One region of the Glutamicibacter sp. BS14 genome, then DNA from elsewhere that is predicted to be linked to it. Evidence: riboswitches for the same ligand, from Rfam matches in the RefSeq annotation. Region 1 holds a riboswitch; each other region holds the start of a gene.
The links. A riboswitch is a leader RNA that binds a small molecule or an ion and turns the genes downstream of it on or off. The one in region 1 is predicted to bind S-adenosylmethionine.
Positions count from the first base shown of each region.

Region 2: another riboswitch for S-adenosylmethionine. It lies ahead of AC1Z36_RS01285 (acyl-CoA dehydrogenase family protein); the one in region 1 lies ahead of AC1Z36_RS17605 (hypothetical protein).
Region 3: another riboswitch for S-adenosylmethionine. It lies ahead of AC1Z36_RS01265 (methionine ABC transporter ATP-binding protein); the one in region 1 lies ahead of AC1Z36_RS17605 (hypothetical protein).
Region 4: another riboswitch for S-adenosylmethionine. It lies ahead of AC1Z36_RS01340 (O-acetylhomoserine aminocarboxypropyltransferase/cysteine synthase family protein); the one in region 1 lies ahead of AC1Z36_RS17605 (hypothetical protein).

Region 1 covers NZ_CM167801.1:3,752,024-3,756,343, reverse strand. Annotated here, with positions in the region: gene AC1Z36_RS17615 (LOG family protein) at 1-290, shown strand, start outside; gene AC1Z36_RS17610 (VIT1/CCC1 transporter family protein) at 354-1,457, opposite strand; gene AC1Z36_RS17605 (hypothetical protein) at 1,512-1,778, opposite strand; SAM riboswitch class IV at 1,794-1,907, opposite strand; gene AC1Z36_RS17600 (DinB family protein) at 1,975-2,562, opposite strand; gene AC1Z36_RS17595 (cupin domain-containing protein) at 2,696-3,262, shown strand; gene AC1Z36_RS17590 (hypothetical protein) at 3,399-3,815, shown strand; gene AC1Z36_RS17585 (APC family permease) at 3,922-4,320, shown strand, end outside.
Region 2 covers NZ_CM167801.1:270,867-275,186, forward strand. Annotated here, with positions in the region: gene AC1Z36_RS01280 (LLM class flavin-dependent oxidoreductase) at 1-1,167, opposite strand, end outside; gene AC1Z36_RS01285 (acyl-CoA dehydrogenase family protein) at 1,225-2,556, opposite strand; SAM riboswitch class I at 2,572-2,663, opposite strand; SAM riboswitch class I at 2,931-3,032, shown strand; gene AC1Z36_RS01290 (ABC transporter ATP-binding protein) at 3,038-3,859, shown strand; gene AC1Z36_RS01295 (aliphatic sulfonate ABC transporter substrate-binding protein) at 3,945-4,320, shown strand, end outside.
Region 3 covers NZ_CM167801.1:265,234-269,553, forward strand. Annotated here, with positions in the region: gene AC1Z36_RS01255 (MetQ/NlpA family ABC transporter substrate-binding protein) at 1-371, opposite strand, end outside; gene AC1Z36_RS01260 (methionine ABC transporter permease) at 415-1,131, opposite strand; gene AC1Z36_RS01265 (methionine ABC transporter ATP-binding protein) at 1,148-1,954, opposite strand; SAM riboswitch class I at 2,038-2,127, opposite strand; gene AC1Z36_RS01270 (NAD(P)H-binding protein) at 2,411-3,274, shown strand; gene ggt (gamma-glutamyltransferase) at 3,490-4,320, shown strand, end outside.
Region 4 covers NZ_CM167801.1:284,348-288,667, forward strand. Annotated here, with positions in the region: gene AC1Z36_RS01325 (methylated-DNA--[protein]-cysteine S-methyltransferase) at 1-397, opposite strand, end outside; gene AC1Z36_RS01330 (RNA polymerase sigma factor) at 394-891, opposite strand; gene AC1Z36_RS01335 (histidine phosphatase family protein) at 1,004-1,564, opposite strand; SAM riboswitch class I at 1,676-1,770, shown strand; gene AC1Z36_RS01340 (O-acetylhomoserine aminocarboxypropyltransferase/cysteine synthase family protein) at 1,886-3,259, shown strand; gene AC1Z36_RS01345 (CoA-binding protein) at 3,259-3,753, shown strand.

The DNA.
Region 1 (4,320 bases):
CCAACGGCGGGCTGGTAGTTCTGCCCGGGGCCGCCGGCACGGTGCAGGAAATCTTCCAGGATGCCTGCGAAAACTACTACGCTACCGGTGCTCGCGTGGTGCCGATGGTGCTGATCGGCAGGGACTATTGGACGAGGGATCTGCCTGCTTGGCCGCTGCTTCAGGCCCTGGCCAAGGACCGTGTCATGGAACAGAAGATTGCTCTGGTGGAAACCGCCGAAGAAGCGATGGAGTTCATCCAGAGCATGCAAACCCTGCGCCGGCGTACCCGGCGGCCGGAGAACAGCTAGAGCACGGCATGGAAAATGCCGGTACAGCCAAAGCTGTACCGGCATTCGAATCGCAGCAGGCTGCTATCCGATGCTGACGTCGAAGATCAGGCCCAAGCAGTAGGTGATGGCCGCTGCGCCCCAGCCGATGGCTAGCTGGCGCAGGCCGCGCTTGAGCGGGGAGGCACCGGAAAGCAGTCCCACGATCCCTCCGGTGATCATCAGGGCCACGCCTACCAGGACTACCGAGACGAGGATCGCGGTCATGCCGGAGAGCCCAAGGATATAAGGCAGGATCGGCACGACCGCGCCGGAAGCGAAAAGGATGAACGAGGTGGCCGCCGCGCCGGTGGCCGACCCCAGTTCCTGGTGCTCCTTCTCGAGTTCTTCGCCGCGGCCTTCCGGGTTCAACGAGAAGTCGGGGTTGCAATCGCAGGTGAACAGGCCCATGCGTTCTGCGGCCCGGTGCGCTGCATCTTCATCGCTCATTCCGCGGGCCTTGTAGATCAGCACCAGCTCGTTGGCGTCCAGATCGAGGTTCGGGGCGGCGGTTAGCGTGACCTGGGTTGGTCGCGAGGCGGTCAGCAGCTCGCGCTGGGAACGCACCGAGACGTATTCGCCAGCTGCCATGGACAGTGCGCCGGCCAGCAAACCGGCAACACCGGAGAACAGCACGAAGGTCGCTGAAACACCGGTCGCACCGATACCCATGATCAACGCCAGGTTGGAAACCAGCCCGTCGTTGGCGCCGAAGACCGCAGCGCGGAAGTTGCCCGAAAGGCGCGCACGGCCTGCTGTAGCCAGCGCCCGGACGACCTCTTCGTGGACCTGTTCGTCGGCCGCCATCTGCGCGGTGGCGTCCTTGTCGTCGCGGTAGGGCGAACTGCTTTCGGAGCGCTGGGCCATGGCCAGCACGAAGACCGAACCGAAATGCAATGCCAGGAAACGCAGCATGGTGCGTCGCAGCGACGGGCGGACTTCCTTGAAATGCTCGCCGAGCAGGACGCGCCAGTGGGATTCGTGGCGGGCTTCCGCCTCTGCAAGGCCCAGCAGGATTTGCCGTTCTTGACCGGTTTTCTTTTCCGCGAGGGCCCTGTAGATGGAGCCTTCGGCGACTTCATCAGCGAGATACTTGCGCCATCGCTGGATCTGCGCTTTGGTAGGTTCGGTTTCTGGGTGCTGTGGCATCGCGACGATGACTCTCCTGGAACATGGATTTTCCAATGAAACCCGTGGATCGGATCAACCACCCAGTTTAGTCAGGGCTCCTGCACTTGGGAATTTGGCAAGGCTAAAAGCAATTCTCTTGCCCGCGGGATTTCCGGCTACCGGCAGCACCAGCTGCAATTCAGAAGTGGCCGGATCATAGGTCGGCCTGCGGGCGCAACGGGCAATGAGCCGTTCAAGCCTGAGCGGATCTGCAACGTAGCGGGTGCGCCAGCGCCCCTCGGCCTTGAACTGCACTTGGCCGGTCTGGCGGTCGATGACGGGCAGAATCGGATATGCCATGGAGGTCAACTCTCTTGCGAGCTCTTGCCCGTGCACCTGTTGGTGCGCGGACCGCTTCCTCATCCGAACCACCCATGAACTTGGGGTTGGTGCGCGGCCAGTCGGAGCTTGGCGCCGCGTCTCGTGAAGCAACATTTCCGATGGTACCGCCGGCGGCAGGGCGCGGTGAAGTCCGAATGCGTAATATGACTGCGGCTCAGCTGCCCGGGGCAAAGGCATTGGCCAGTTGCTGCAGCTTCTCGCGTTGTTCGGCCCATTGCCCCGCGGTGTAGTCGGGCAGCAGATCCAGTTGCGCGGTCCAGCCAGCGCGGCCATCGAGCTGCTCGCGGATAATATCCAGATGCCCTGCATGCCGGGAGGTTTCGGCGAGCGCATGGATGAGCAGGTGATCCAAGGTGGTTTTGCCAGCTGGCCCCCACCACGGTACCTCTACGGGACAGTCCAGGGGCAGATCGCTGATGGCTTCATCGGCGAAGGCGATGGCTTTCCGATACAGGACGATCAGCTGTTGCGCATCCATATCTGCTGGCGGGAGGAAATCCGCGTCGGGATCATGCGGCGCAATGAATTCGCGAACGTAGCGGTCATCGGCCCTGCGCTTGAGGCAGGTGCCGAAATATTCGTATTCATTGATCGCCAAATGGTGCAGTACTCCCAGGATATGGGTGCCTGTAGGGGTGAGCGGAGTGCGTGCCAGGTGTTCGGCGAGGCCTTCTGCCTTGTAGATCGCATTCTCGCGCGCGTCGTTCAGGTACCCGCAGAGCTTGTCCTTGGTGCTGTCCATGGGCAGAGTCTAGTGAGCGCTGCAGTCTCGCGGTAGAGGGCGCGGTGTGTTTACCATTGGTAAACTTGCCCCGCAGGCCTTGAAGCCAAAGTGGTTGCGGTTGTTGCTGCAGAAAACGTCGAGGAGCCAAACGATGAAAACCTTGCCAGTTGAACCAACCGGTGCCGCGATCAATATCGGTGCGAGGCTGCGCGGGGTGCGCCAGACCCAGCGTATGACCATTGACCAGGTCGCCGAGCTATCCGGACTGACCAAGGGTTTCCTCTCGCGTGTGGAGCGCGACCTGACCAGCCCTTCGGTTTCCACTCTTTTGCGGTTGTGCGAAGTGCTGGGCATGGAGGTCGGTACCCTCTTCGAGGTTCCTGAAACGAAACTGGTCCGACTGGAGCAGGCACCCCGTGTTTCCCTGGGCGGTGACGGCATCACGGAGCAGCTGGTCACGCCGCGCAGCGAGAAGCGGGTGCAGATGATTCGCGCCGAGATTGCGCCCAAGGGCACCGGTGAAGCGGAGCTGTATTCGGTGGATTGCGAGCTGGAAGTGCTGCACGTGATCGCTGGAAAATTCATCCTGGTATTGCCTGATCAGCGCGTAGAACTCGAAGCAGGCGATACGATCACCTTCCCCGGGCGTGAACCGCATAGCTGGGAAAACGATTCTGATGAGGTTGCCGTGGTTACCTGGACGCTGATCCTCTCATGACGCCAATCCCTTGCGCTTGCTGCCATGGCACGGCATGCGCAGTGCGGCTGCGCGTTCGTCTGCGGGGAGATGAACCGCGTATTCTAGGAACGATGCGTTGTTCCGGGCGCTCGGGACAATCAGTGATGGGAGAGGCGTGAGGACAGGCGAACCAACCGCTGCGCAAGATCAACTGCGCAGTATCAGCTGGTGGGCTTCGATACTTTTCGGCGTTCTTATTGGCACCACCTTGACCTGGATCCGCACCCAACGCAATTTCTTCTTCATTGGCGCCGCGATTCTGGCCGTCGTCATTGTCACCATTGGCGTGCGGACGATTCGCCGACGGGCACGCTTCCCGGTGATGGCGCAGGCGCGCACCTCGTGGGCGTATGTGCTGTGGACAGGTGTCCTGCTGGTCCTGGCCGGACCGATCCAGCTGGTGTACGTAGCTGATGACCTTTCCGAACTGACTATCAAATCGCTGGTCATGTCCGCAGGCTTCTGCCTGGGCATTCACGAGGTCGACCGCGCGCTGGTGAAAACCAGCAAGAAGCGCTCCGGCGAGGCCTAGCCTCCCGATTTGGGCAAAATAGCCTGAAATGTAGTCAAAACATCCAATACCCTTAAGCGCGTTTTTGCATAGTGTGATCCTGACCAACTTTCCAGAAGGGGTTGCCATGTCAGGAAAAACCGCGAAGAACCACACCGCAGAACCAGGCCTCAAGCAGGTCCTCGGCCGCTGGGACGCCTTGGCCATAGGCGTGGGCGCGATGATCGGCTTTGGCTGGGTCGTGCTCACCGGCGACTGGATCACCACCGCCGGCCCGTTCGGAGCCACGCTGGCCATGCTGGTTGGCGGTGGCATCATGGCAGTAGTCGGCCTGACCTATGCCGAACTCGTTGCGGCCATGCCGAAAGCAGGCGGTGAGCACAACTACTTGCTGCGCGCCATGGGCGCCCGCTGGTCTTTTGCCGGTTCGTGGGCCATCGTCGGCGGCTACATCACGATCGTGGCCTTTGAAGCAGTGGCACTGCCCAAATCCGTGCTCTATCTCTTCCCGGAGCTTTCGCAGATC
Region 2 (4,320 bases), 320 kb from region 1:
GATAAGCTTCTCGGCTACCTCGGCGCCGGAACCAACGGAGACCGGGCCGAATCCGCCCACGCCGATCCATTCGGCCAGCTGGCGGATGGTCCACGGCTTGCCGGTATCGCCGCTGGCCTTCTTGAAGGTTTCCACCGAGGACTGGATGGCGTTGGACTTCACGTCGTCGCCGATGACATCGTCGGGGCCGTAGACGGACATGTCGATGCCGGTCCAGCCGGACAGCAGTGCCAGCGACCCCTCGATATCCACGTAGGAGCTGTAGTCCTGGAACTTCGCCTGGGCCAGTTCGGTGGTTTCGGCGGTAATGATGGTCTGCATGGCGAAGACCTTGATGTCGTAGCGGCCACGCCCGGCGGCCTCGGCAGCGTCACGGATCTTGCTGACCGCTTCCTTCAGCAGGTCGCGGGTGGGGCAATTGACGAAGATCGCTTCGGCGTTCGACGCGGCGAACTCGGTGCCGCGCTTGGAGGCGCCGGCCTGGTAGATCACCGGGGTGCGCTGGGTGGACGGCTCGGTGATGGCGATGCCCGGAACCTTGAAGTACTTGCCTTCGTGCTCGATCGGGTGCACCTTGGCCGGGTCGGTGTAGACGCCGGTGGCCTTGTCATTCTGCACCGCGTCGTCTTCCCACGAGCCTTCGAGCAGCTTGTAGACCACCTCGAGGTACTCATCGGCGTGGTTGTAGCGCTCGTCGTGCTCCATCTGGTCTTCCTGGCCCATATTGCGGGCGGCCGAGGGAAGGTAGCCGGTGACGACATTCCAGCCCACGCGGCCGTTGGTCAGGTGGTCCAGGGTGGCCAGGCGGCGGGCGAAAGCGTACGGGTGCTCATAGGCGGTGCCCGCGGTGACGCCGAAGCCGAGGTTCTCGGTCACGGCGGCCATGGCGGAAACCAGCATCATCGGGTCGTTGACCGGTGCCTGGGCGCCGGAGCCCAGCGGGGTGACGTTGGTGCCCTTGTACACGTCGTAGGTGCCCAGCACGTCGGCGAGGAACAGTCCGTCGAACTTCCCCTTTTCCAGCACCTTGGCCAGGTGCGTCCAGTAGCCCAGGGTGTTGTAGGTCGAGGCCTTGTCCTGCGGATGGCGCCACAGGCCCGGCGACTGGTGCACCACGCAGTTCATGTCGAATGCGTTGAATAGGATCTCGCGCTTGTTCTCGCTCATGGCTTTGCCCCCATAGGTCGGTAATCGTGGAAAGTTGCTGGTTTGCGTCGCAGGCCCTCAAGCCCGCTGGGTTGAATCTTCGCCGGTGACGGACAGCCGCTGCGGCTGGACCCCGTTGATCTCGTAGTCCCCGACGATGCGCGCCTTGTAGATCGCCGGGTTATGGGTGGCGATGGTGCGCGCATTGCGCCAGTGCCGGTCCAGGTTGCAGCCGCTTCTGGTGGACGAGGCTCCCAGTCCGTCGAAGAGCTTGCTGGTCACGCCGATGGCCAGTGGCTGCACCACGGTTTGCGCGCGGTTGGCGGCCAGCTCGCATACGGCGTAGCGTTCCTCGTCGTTCAGTCCCGGATCGCCCAGGGCCGCCTCGACTTCGAGTACCGCGCCGATCACCACGGAGTCGGCAGCGAAGGACTCCGCGGAAACTTCGCCCACCAGCTGGAGGACCTGGGGTTCCTGGTATACCGGCACCCCGGTTCCGGTGGTGAAGATGCGGGTGCGCGCCTGCACCGCGTGACGCAGGTCGTTCAATGCGGCGCGGGCGATGCCCGCCTGCACGGCCATGAGAACCAGCTGGAAGATCGCCGCTTCGGAGTCATTGGTCTGCTGCGGCATGAAGCAATCCACCGGGACCTGGTGGAATTCGGTGGTGCCGGTTCCGGTGAGGCCCTGGCCGAACCCATCCCAGTCGTCGAGGATCTTGACGCCGCTGCGCTGGGTGGAGACCACGGCGATCTGGCGGCCGGCGAGCTCCGGGTGGGCCACGGCAACGGTGGTCCAGTCGGCAAAAATGGTGCCGGTGCAGTAGTACTTTTCACCGTCGATCACCCAGCGCCCGTCCACGGTGCTGGCCTTGGTGTTCAAGGTGCCCAGGGCGTTGCCACCGCGTTCGGTGTAGGCGTTGCCGATAATCTGCCCAGCAGCGATGCGAGCGACCCACTTCTTGCGCAGCTCTTCGTCCTCCAGTGCCAAGACGTTCTCGACGAATGCGATATGCGCACGCCACAGCTGGCCTACGTGGGAGTCCGCCTCGGACAGCTCGATGAGCAGACGGAAGACATCCACCAGCCGTGCGCCGTAGCCCCCGTCGGCAACGGAAAGGCGCAGCGCACCGAAACGCTCGCGATTCAGCAGGCCTACCTGCTCGAAAGGAAGCACGCGGTTCAAGTCGCGGTCCTTGGCTGTCGCGGCGATCTGCGCAAAAACGGGACGGAAAATTTCGGCCAGCCGGTCGTATTGCTCATCCGCACTTGGTCCGGGGGTGATTTTCAGCAATTGCCTGGTCGGCAGCTGTTCTTCAAACTTGTCCAGGTCCATTGCGGTGGCCTGCGAAGGGTCACTGAGCTGGTTGAAGTCCAGTCCGAGGGCATTGTGCGATTCACCAATAGGCATCAGGGTTCTCAATTCTTTCCATCGGTCCTGGCGGTAGCACCGTCCCGCTATTGGGGTGGTTGCTGCGGCGTCGTGGAGCCAGATCTCTCAGCCGCTCTGGATGGGTCGTAATTCATTTGTAACGGTAATAAACCGGCGTTTCCAACCCGCGAAGTCACATTTCGTCCCAGTGCCGGCAGTGCCCATCTTCAAATTTCACAGCCTAATCCGCGTCCTGCCGAAGATGAGTTGCAAAGTTTTGCTTAATGTCGAGCAAACCGGCCTGCAATAAAATAAATAACGAAATTTCTGGGCAATGTGACGTAGTTGTCGAAGATTTTTTCATATTACGCAAGATTTGCGTTCAAATCGTTCGACTCGTTGTAATGGACACGTAACCATCCCGAGCGGCCGAGAGATCTGGCTCCACGACGCCGCAGCAACCACCTTTGGAGTTTTGCTCTGCAGGCCGGTGCTACCGCCAGGAACGATGGAGATGAACATGACTCTTTCCTTTGCAGCGCCCGAGGCAGCTCCCGTTGCCTCAGCTTCAAGCGCCCTGGACGTGCAGTTCAGCAACGTGTCGCGAACCTTCACCACCAAGATGGAAAGCCGCACCGTTCTGACCGATATCAACCTGCAAATTCCAGCAGGTCAAGTCGTGGCCATTCTTGGAGCCAGCGGTTGCGGAAAATCCACGCTGCTGCGTTCAGTATCGGGCTTGGACCACCCCACCACCGGCACCATCCGCACCGGCACCCGCGAGGTCACCGGCATCAACGAGTTATGCGCCGTTGCCTTCCAGGAGCCCCGGCTGCTGCCATGGCGCTCGGTTCGCCAGAACATTGCACTGGGCCTGGCACCGGAAACCGATAAGCGCGCCGGCAACTCGCTGATCGATGAGTTGATCGAGCTGACCGGTCTGAGCCATGCAGCCAGCTTGCGCCCACGCGAGATCTCCGGAGGCATGGCGCAACGGGTTTCGCTGGCTCGCGCGCTGGCTCGGCGCCCGGGTGTATTGCTTCTTGATGAACCCTTCGGCGCCCTCGATGCGCTGACACGCTTGAAGATGCAGGATCTGCTGCTCTCGATTCACGCATCGTTCCCCACCACTGTTCTCATGGTGACCCATGATGTGGACGAGGCGTTGACTTTGGCTGACCGCGTGATTGTTCTGGGGCGAGGCGCTGGGCATAGTGCAGCGGGCGTCATCGAGGATCTGTCCATCTCAGCTGTGCATCCACGCCGGCATACCGATGAAAAGTTCGTTGCAGATCGCCTGCACCTATTGCGCCTGCTCGGCGTCGACCCAACCAACCATTAGTCCCGGCCACGCCGTGGGTCCCGAACCATTCGTCCCCTTTGCCTTTTCACCTACACCGCTTGCACGCACAATTCTAGGATTCTCCATGCTTTTGAACCGTCTCACCCGCCGCACTGCATTGTCCGCCGCCGCCTTGATCGTTGGCGCAGTTGCCCTGACCGGCTGTGCTGGCGAAAACGCTACAGCCTCCTCGGATGGTCAGACCCTGTCCATCGACTTTGCCACTTACAACCCGCTGAGCCTGGTACTCAAGGAAAAGGGATGGTTGGAAGCAGCCGCCAAGGAGCAGGGCGTAAATGTCGAATGGATCCAGTCCGCTGGTTCCAACAAGGCCAATGAAGCCCTTCGCGCCGACGCAATCGATGTTGGTTCCACAGCCGGTTCCGCTGCGCTCCTGAACCGTTCGAACGGTGCACCCATCAAGACCATCGCACTGTATTCGCAGCCGGAATGGGCGGCCC
Region 3 (4,320 bases), 310 kb from region 1:
GAGTACACGCCGGCAGGCGAGCTGTACATGTAGAAGGCCGGCTCCACGTCGACGTTCTGATCCTTCTTGAACTGTTCCAGGTAAGCGCCGTGCTGGAAGAAGTTGGCATCGTATTCGCCATTGGACACCACGTGGTTCGGCTGCACGATGTCGGTGACATAGGTAGCCTCCAGAGTCCAGCCCTTTTCGGCCAGCAGCTTCTGTGCGATTTTGGTTGGTTCCTGCGATGGGGCCGATTCGGTGACAATAACCTTGATGGTCTTGTCACCGGTGCCGGCGGCCTGTCCACCTGCCAGGCCGCAAGAAGCCAGCGCGAGGAGTGCGGCGGAGCCGGCGGTGAAAGTTAAGAAGGTGCGGCGAGAGAATGCCATGGTGTTGTCCTTTGCTGAAATGCGAGTTGAGCGGGTTTTGTGTTTAGCGCTTGTCAGCGGCGCGCGATAGCCGAGTTCCGACGAACTGAACTGCATGCACCAGCAGGATCATCAACACGATGGCTAGCAGCATGACTCCGGTTTCATAGCGGTAGTAGCCGTAGCGGATTGCGAAGTCGCCGATACCGCCTCCGCCGACCAGTCCGGCCATGGCCGAATACGAGATGAAGCTGACGGTCATGATGGTGATGGAAGACAGCAGTGCAGGCTTGGCTTCGATCAGCAGCACTTCACGGATGATCTGTCCCCGTGTGGCGCCCATGGCCTGCGCTGCTTCGACAACGCCATTGCCAAGCTGGCTGATGTTCTGCTCCACGAACCGGGCGAAATAGGGGATCGCGTTGATGGTCAGCGGAACGATAACCGCCGCGGTGCCAATGGTAGTTCCCACAACGAATCGGGTGAACGGGATGATGGCGATCAGCAGGATGAGGAATGGGAAGGAACGGATTGTATTGACCAGCCCGTCAACGATTCGGTGCAGTCGCGGACGTGGGCGCAAACCGTTGGGAGACATCGAGTAAAGCCAAATGCCCAGCGGGGTTCCCAGGAGAATCGCGATCGGGATGGAAACCAGCAGCATCGCAAAGGTCTGCGCCATGGCGACCCAGATTTCCGGGGCAAGTTCGATGATGCGGTCGAAACTGAAAGCTGCTGCGTTGCCGTTGCTCGTGGCTAGCACTACTGACGTGAAATTCATTGGTAATCCAGGTTCTCTATACGCGGGCTACGGTGGCAGCGACGGCTTGGTCCTGCTTTGGCTGGCGGTTAAGCGTGAGTTCGTCACTGATCAGGTAGCGGCCGATTGGCGTCACTGGTTCAAAGCCTGGTTCTCGCAACGAACTCAGGGCGAACTCTTCAACTACCGCTCCGTCTTCCATGACCGAAACCTTGTCGGCAATGGCCTTAATAACGTTCATCTCGTGGGTGACGATGACTGTGGTGATGCCAAGGCTGGCGTTGATGTCACTGAGGTATTGCAGCACCGACGTTGTCGTTCTAGGATCCACGGCACTGGTTGGCTCATCGCACAGCAGGACCTTGGGCTCGGTGACCAGCGCGCGGGCAATGGCGATGCGCTGTTTCTGGCCGCCCGAAAGCTGTCCTGGATAGGCGGCAGCCTTGTCAGCGAGGTCCACTATGGACAGCGCTTCCAGCGCACGTTCACGGCGTTGCTTTTTCGGAACACCAGCGAACTTCAGATTCAGCTCGACGTTCTGTTGCGCGGTGCGATTGTTCAGCAGGTTGAAGTGCTGGAAGATCATCCCGATCTCATGACGCTGCTTTCGCAGGTCTCCTTCACTGAGCCCGGTCAGTTCGACGCCATCCACGATGACCTGGCCCGACGTGGGACGCTGCAGCAAATTGATATTGCGCAATAGCGTTGACTTTCCCGCACCGGAAAATCCGATAATTCCATGGATGGTTCCGGCCTGGATTTCCAGCGAGACATCCTTGACGGCCGTGAATTGATCTTGGCCCTTGCCGAAGGCGGTCGTTACGTTTTCAAGACGAATCATCATCGCTCCCTTGGTGCTTGGTTATGCGGAGCGCACTTCGCGAAAATCATCTGCGTTCCACAGATTTTCCGTCGCGAAGTGAAAGTACTCCATCGGTTCTGGCTGTAGCACCGCTCCCTCTCGGGTGGTTGCTGCGACGTCGTTGAGCCAGATCTCTCAGTCGCTCTGGATGGTGTGCGTTCGGTTGTACGAGCCGAACAATTCAAGTCTGGAGTCCACGCCCGCAGGCCGGCAAACGTTACTTCAATCGGCGTCATCAAGTCATAGTCCGGACGGATCCACGCTGAAATCACGCAATAATCCACGTAGCAATCTGACACATTTCGCTACTTCCCCTCTTTGTGACGAAAGCCTTGCAGTTTCTGCCCATCTCTCGCTGGCTTGTGCCAGCAATCTTGGGTGGGGAATTCAGCGATGCCTACGGTGGTTGTAGCAGATGCAGACCAACGAGAGGACCCCATGAAGATCGCAATTACCGGTGCCACCGGACAGCTTGGAAATCTAGTCATCGACGCGCTGCTGGCGCGCGGGGCGAATGCCGCTGATCTGGTCGCCATTGGCCGCTCCGAGCAGAAGCTGGAACCGCTGGCAGGCAAAGGCCTGGAAACCCGCGTTGCCGATTACAACGCCCAGCCAACTCTCGTGTCCGCACTCGAAGGCATAGACAAGCTGCTGCTGATTTCGGCCAGCGAGGTGGGCCAGCGCGTTGCCCAGCATGAGAACGTCATCAATGCCGCCAAGCACGTGGATGTCTCGCTGATCGCCTACACCTCAATTGCCAACGCCCTGTCCGGCGGCATGAAGCTCGCCGAGGAGCACATCGCCACCGAACGGCTGCTGGCCGGATCCGGCATCGACTACGTGCTGTTGCGCAATGGATGGTACATCGAGAACTACACCGACCAGCTGATGGGCTACCTCAACAGCGGCACGGTGCTCGGTGCCGCCGGCGATGGCAAGATCAGCGCTGCCGCCCGTGCAGACTACGCGGATGCCGCTGCGGCCGTGCTGCTTTCCGAAGAAAACCAGAACGGCAGGATCTACGAGCTGGGCAGCGACAAGCCATTCACCCTCGCCCAGCTTGCTGGCGCGGTTGGCGCTGCCGCCGGCCAGGACATCGCCTACCAGGAAATGGATCCCGGGCAACTGGAAAAGATCTACGCTGATGCCGGCGTCCCCGGACCGTTCGCGCACATCCTCGTCGATACCGACATGCGCATTCGAGAAGGAGCGCTGGAAGTGGACTCCGGGGAGCTGGCTCAGCTGATCGGCCGCGCCCCGGCTTCCTTGGGCAAAGTCATCAAGGACAACCTGGACAAGTAGCCCAGGTGCACTAGGGTTCCAGCGGGCAGGCATTGGCGGCGATCGAGGCCGCGGTGCCTGCCCGCCGCTTTAACGCGTCACAACCCGGAATATTCGCGCGGCAATGCCGAAATTGCCGCGCAAACCCATGGTGCTGCGTGTCACAACCGTGCGGCGAGTTCCCGCTCCCGTAAATTTGCGCATACTTCATCCCCACCTGCAGAGGAGATCAAAGCATGCCACGAGTACGTTTAAGATCAGTTGCCTGCGCGGCAGCCATCGCCTTGGGCCTGGGAGCTTTCTCAGCGCTTCCGGCGAGCGCCGAACCACGGCACACCCAGAAGGACCCGACCGCCATCGGCACTGGAGGCGCAGTCTCGTCGGTCGATCCGGAAGCCACCGCTGCCGGCATCGAAATCCTGCGCAAGGGAGGCAACGCCGTCGATGCGGCTGTGGCAACCGCGGCGGCACTGGGCGTCACCGAACCCTATAGCGCAGGCATTGGCGGCGGCGGATACTTCATGCACTACGATGCGAAGTCGGGCAAGGTCAGCACCATCGACGGCCGCGAAACCGCACCGGCAGGCATTGCGCATGATGCATTCATCGATCCTGAAACCGGCGAGCCGTATAACTTCACCCCGGAACTGGTCACCAGTGGCGTGTCCGTGGGCGTGCCCGGGACCTTGGCCACGTGGCAGCGCGCACTGGATAATTGGGGTTCGCAGAACCTGAAACAGGTTCTGCGGCCGGCGACCCAGATCGCTTCACGCGGCTTTGTCATCGACGAGACGTTCCGCGAGCAGACCCTGGATAACAAGGAACGATTCGCCGCGTTCACCTCCACGAGCGAATTGTTCTTGCCCGGCGGAGATGCCCCGGAGGTCGGGAGCATTTTCAAGAATCCGGATCTCGCACACACCTACCTGATGCTGGCCAAGCAAGGCCTCCAGGGATTCTATGAGGGCGAATTGGCTGCCGAAATCGCCCTAACGGTGCAGGCTCCGCCAAAGAGCGAAGACACCGCCCTCCCGGTTCCCGCAGGGCAGCTGGGCACTGCCGACCTG
Region 4 (4,320 bases), 330 kb from region 1:
AATCGATATGACCCAGCTCCAGCTGCACCTGGCGGCGGAACTCGGTGGAGAGCTGCAAGTCCACCGGAAGATCGAAGCCATGCCGCTGGCCCGCGAAATACTCATCCAGTTGCCGGACGGCACCATCCAAGCTCGACTTGTCGCGCAGGATCCGCGGGCTGAGCCTTTCCGAGAGCACCTCCAGAATCCGGTCATGGCCTTCGGATTCAAAAGCGACCCGGACCAGCCCGGCATCGGTACTGGCCAGCAGCAAGGCCCCCACGGGGCTATCGACCACGCGATAGGCAACATCAACAAGTTCCCGTGCACGGGCCCGTTCAACGAGCCGGTCCTGCAGCGAGTCGAGGACTTGCGCTTCAGCGGCCGTAGCCTGCTGCCGATAATTTTTTCCGTTCATGGCTGCTCCCGCCATAGTTCTTGGTCATCCATCCGGGCCCGCAGATTCTTGATCCCATCGGCGCCCGAACGCCGGGCGGCAGCTTCGGTGCCGGAAAGGATTCCGGCAATTTGCGCGTAGCTCATTCCGCCCAGGTAGCGGTAGGCCACCACCTGCCGCTGCTTGCCAGGAAGCTGGTTCACCTCATGCCACAGCTGCAGGTTTTCCAACTGCAGATCCGGCCGTTGGGCCGATGGGGCCAGGCTGTCCACGTCTTGGCCGATGAGGATTTCCGGCTTGTTCCTGCGCAACTCGTCAATGGCTTTGTTCCGGGCAATACGCACTAGCCATGCCAGGACATTGGCGTCCTCCGGCAGTTGCGGGTACGCCTTGAGCGCGGCAAGGAACGTTTCGGACCAGGCGTCTTGCGCGCGATGCTCATCAAGCAGGGCACGGCAAACGCGCAGGACGTTCAGTCCATAGTCCTGGACTATCCGCTCGAACGGTGCTTGCATGGCTCTCCTGGAATTTTGCGCCTTCATGGCTTCTCACCATGTAAACGTACGAGGAGACCATTTTGTGAGGCGTGAACGAAAAAAATTCCTTCACGCAGATACCCATGGATTCCTAGAATGCCACCAGATCCAATTCGCTGGCGATCTGCTCAAGGCGGATCAATTCCAGGTGGAGCATTTCGCCATTTTCCACGCCTTGGGGATCCGTGGTTCCGGCCAATGCGTCGCGGATGGTGCGCATGGTGGCCCCATGGCTGACAATCATGACCTTGCGCCCGGCATGCCTGCTGGCCAAGTCCAGCAGCGCTGGCACCGTACGGCTCAAGATCTGGGCACGCGGCTCACGCAGGTCCTTGGCAGCAGCCGATTCCGCTTCGCTGACCTCGGCCATGATCCGGCCTTCCAGCGGGCCGAAGCCGCGTTCAATGAGTTCCGGAACGGCGTTCCCCGTCTCGGCCCCGATCTGCTGGGCAATCAGCGAGGCAGTTTCCCGGGCACGTTCCAAGGGCGAAGCAAGTACCAGCGACCAGTTCTGGCCGATCAGCTGGCGCCCGACCTCGCGAGCTTGTTCGCGCCCGGTATCGTTCAACGGGATATCGGTACGCCCCTGCAGGCGCCCTGCAAGGTTCCAATCGGTCTGCCCATGTCGCACCAGTGCCAGCGAAGTATCCATGACTCCAGCCTAACCGGGGTAATAGTTATCGAAGAATCTCCGATAACAGCTCCAATACGCAACGTTACGACTCATAGTTGGGTCACGAACGGTCATGTTGCGAAGATTATTACACCATCCCGAGCGGCTGAGAGATCTGGTTCGATGACGCCGCAGCAACCTGCCACATCCGGTGGTTACGGTGCTACCGCCAGAAACGATGCAGCCGCCTACCCGTTGGACCACAGCAGGAAGCGACATTGATTCCGGGATTCCTGCCTCGATCGCGGCCCGCCCTGCGGTGCCCGCGAAACCCCAATCGACAAGGAGTCGTAAGCCACCATGGCAGATCACAAGTTTGGATTCCGCACCCGCGCATTGCATGCCGGAGGCACCCCCGATGCCGAGCATGGCTCACGCGCAGTGCCGATCTACCAGACCACTTCGTTCGTCTTCAAGGACGCTGACGATGCGGCCAACCTCTTTGCCCTGCAGAAGTACGGCAACATCTACTCGCGTATCGGCAACCCGACCGTAGCGGCTTTCGAAGAGCGCATGGCTTCGCTGGAAGGCGGCATCGGAGCGGTAGCCACCGGCTCGGGCATGGCCGCGGAATTCGTCACCTTCGCGGCCTTGGCCCAGGCAGGCGACCACATTGTGGCTTCATCGAAGCTCTATGGCGGCACCATCACCCAGCTCGATGTCTCGCTGCGCCGCTTCGGCATCAACACCACTTTCATCGACTCCAATGATCCCGCCGACTTCGAAGCGGCGATCCAGGAAAACACCAAGGCCGTCTACACCGAGGTGGTGGCCAACCCGTCCGGCGACATCGCTGACCTGAAGGGCCTGGCCGAGGTGGCGCACCGCCACAATCTCCCGCTGGTAGTCGATTCGACGCTCACTCCCCCGTACATCCTGCGCCCTATCGAGCACGGCGCGGACATCGTGATCCACTCGGCCACCAAGTTCATCGGCGGGCACGGCACCACCCTGGGCGGCGTGGTCATCGAGTCGGGCAAGTTCAACTGGGGCAATGGCAAGTTCCCCGCCATGACCGAACCGGTTGCCAGCTACGGCAACGTCTCCTGGTGGGACAACTTCGGCGAGTACGGCTTCCTGACCAAGCTGCGCAGCGAACAGCTGCGCGACTTCGGACCGGCTCTGCCGGCCCAGTCCGCATTCCAGCTGTTGCAGGGCCTGGAGACCTTGCCGCAGCGCATGGACAACCACCTGTCCAACGCGAAGCAGGTCGCTGCCTGGTTGCAGGCCGATGAGCGCGTGACCTACGTGAACTATGCCGGCCTGGAATCCCACCCGCAGCACGCGCAGGCCAAGGAGCTGCTGCCCATGGGCGTCGGCTCGGTCTTCAGCTTCGGGGTGAAGGGCGGGCGCGAAGCCGGCTCGAAGTTCATCGAAGCCCTGCAGCTGGCCAGCCACCTGGCCAACATCGGCGATGCCCGCACCCTGGTGCTGCACCCGGCCTCCACCACCCACCAGCAGCTGAGCGCCGAGCAGCTGGTCTCCGCTGGCGTGCCAGAAGATCTGATCCGGCTGTCGGTAGGACTGGAAGATGTCGAGGACATCCTCTGGGATCTGGACCAGGCGCTGGCCGCTTCGCAGGAAGCGATTGCCGCTTCCGCCGCAGGGTTCGAGGCTCCGGCCTATGACGGTTCCGCCTGCGCATTGCCAACCGCTTCGAAGGGAGCAATCTAATGACTGCCGTTGGTACCGCTTGGGAAGGCCCTGGAGCCGCACAGCGCCTGGAGATCCTGCGCGACACCAAGTCCATCGCCATTGTCGGTGCCTCGAACAAGCCATCGCGCGCCAGCTATTTCGTGGCTACCTACCTGCTCTCCTCCTCCAAGTACAAGGTGTATTTCATCAACCCGGTACTCGATGAGATCCTGGGCCAGCCGGTGTACAAGTCGCTGGCCGATCTGCCGGAGACCCCGGATCTGGTCGAGGTTTTCCGCAAGCACGATGACCTGCCTACCGTGCTGGACGAGGCCCTGGCCGTAGGCGCGAAGACCCTGTGGCTGCAGCTGGGATCCTGGCATGAGGAAGTGGCCCGGCGCGCCGAGGCCGCGGGCATGAATGTGGTCATGGACCGCTGCGTGAAGATCGAGCACGCCCGCTTCCACGGCGGCCTGCGCCTGGCTGGATTCAATACCGGCGTCATTTCCTCCAAGCGCCAGGTACTTGCCTAGGGAGTCCAAGATTCCAGGAAATGGGTGCATGCAACATTGCGTTGCATGCACCCATTTTTGCCGTCGCTACCGGAGCTCTTCTTCGGGAGCTGTGCGTACTAGGCCACCTGCCCAGGGGCATTGCTGAGTTTTGCGGCTCGGCGGACTGCTCACGACAACGACCGGCCGGCTACGGCCAGTTATTAGAAACCATCTGGTGCCAGCTCTCCAGGTGTCCGGCACTCGGCCCGAGAACCGCAATCGCAAATAGCCCTTGAATTACTCGTTGGTATCCTCCCGCCGCCTTGCCTAGCAGCAACGGCTGCTTTGCAATGCATTTGCATGGGCTGGAGAAAATGGGACGCGGCAAGATCTTTTGGAGGCCGGAGGTACTGGCGACTGGCAATTGCCTAGCCAGATGAACTCGAAATTTCGGCGGACCCGTACGTTGCTTCCTATGCATGCCCTTCACGAAAACGCTATCGATCGCTCACCCGGATATGCCCCCTTGCCCGAATTAGGCGAATGCCTCTCCGTGGGAACCTGCGGTGCGACTGCCGTTTATTTCCCGTCAAACAAGCCGGGCGG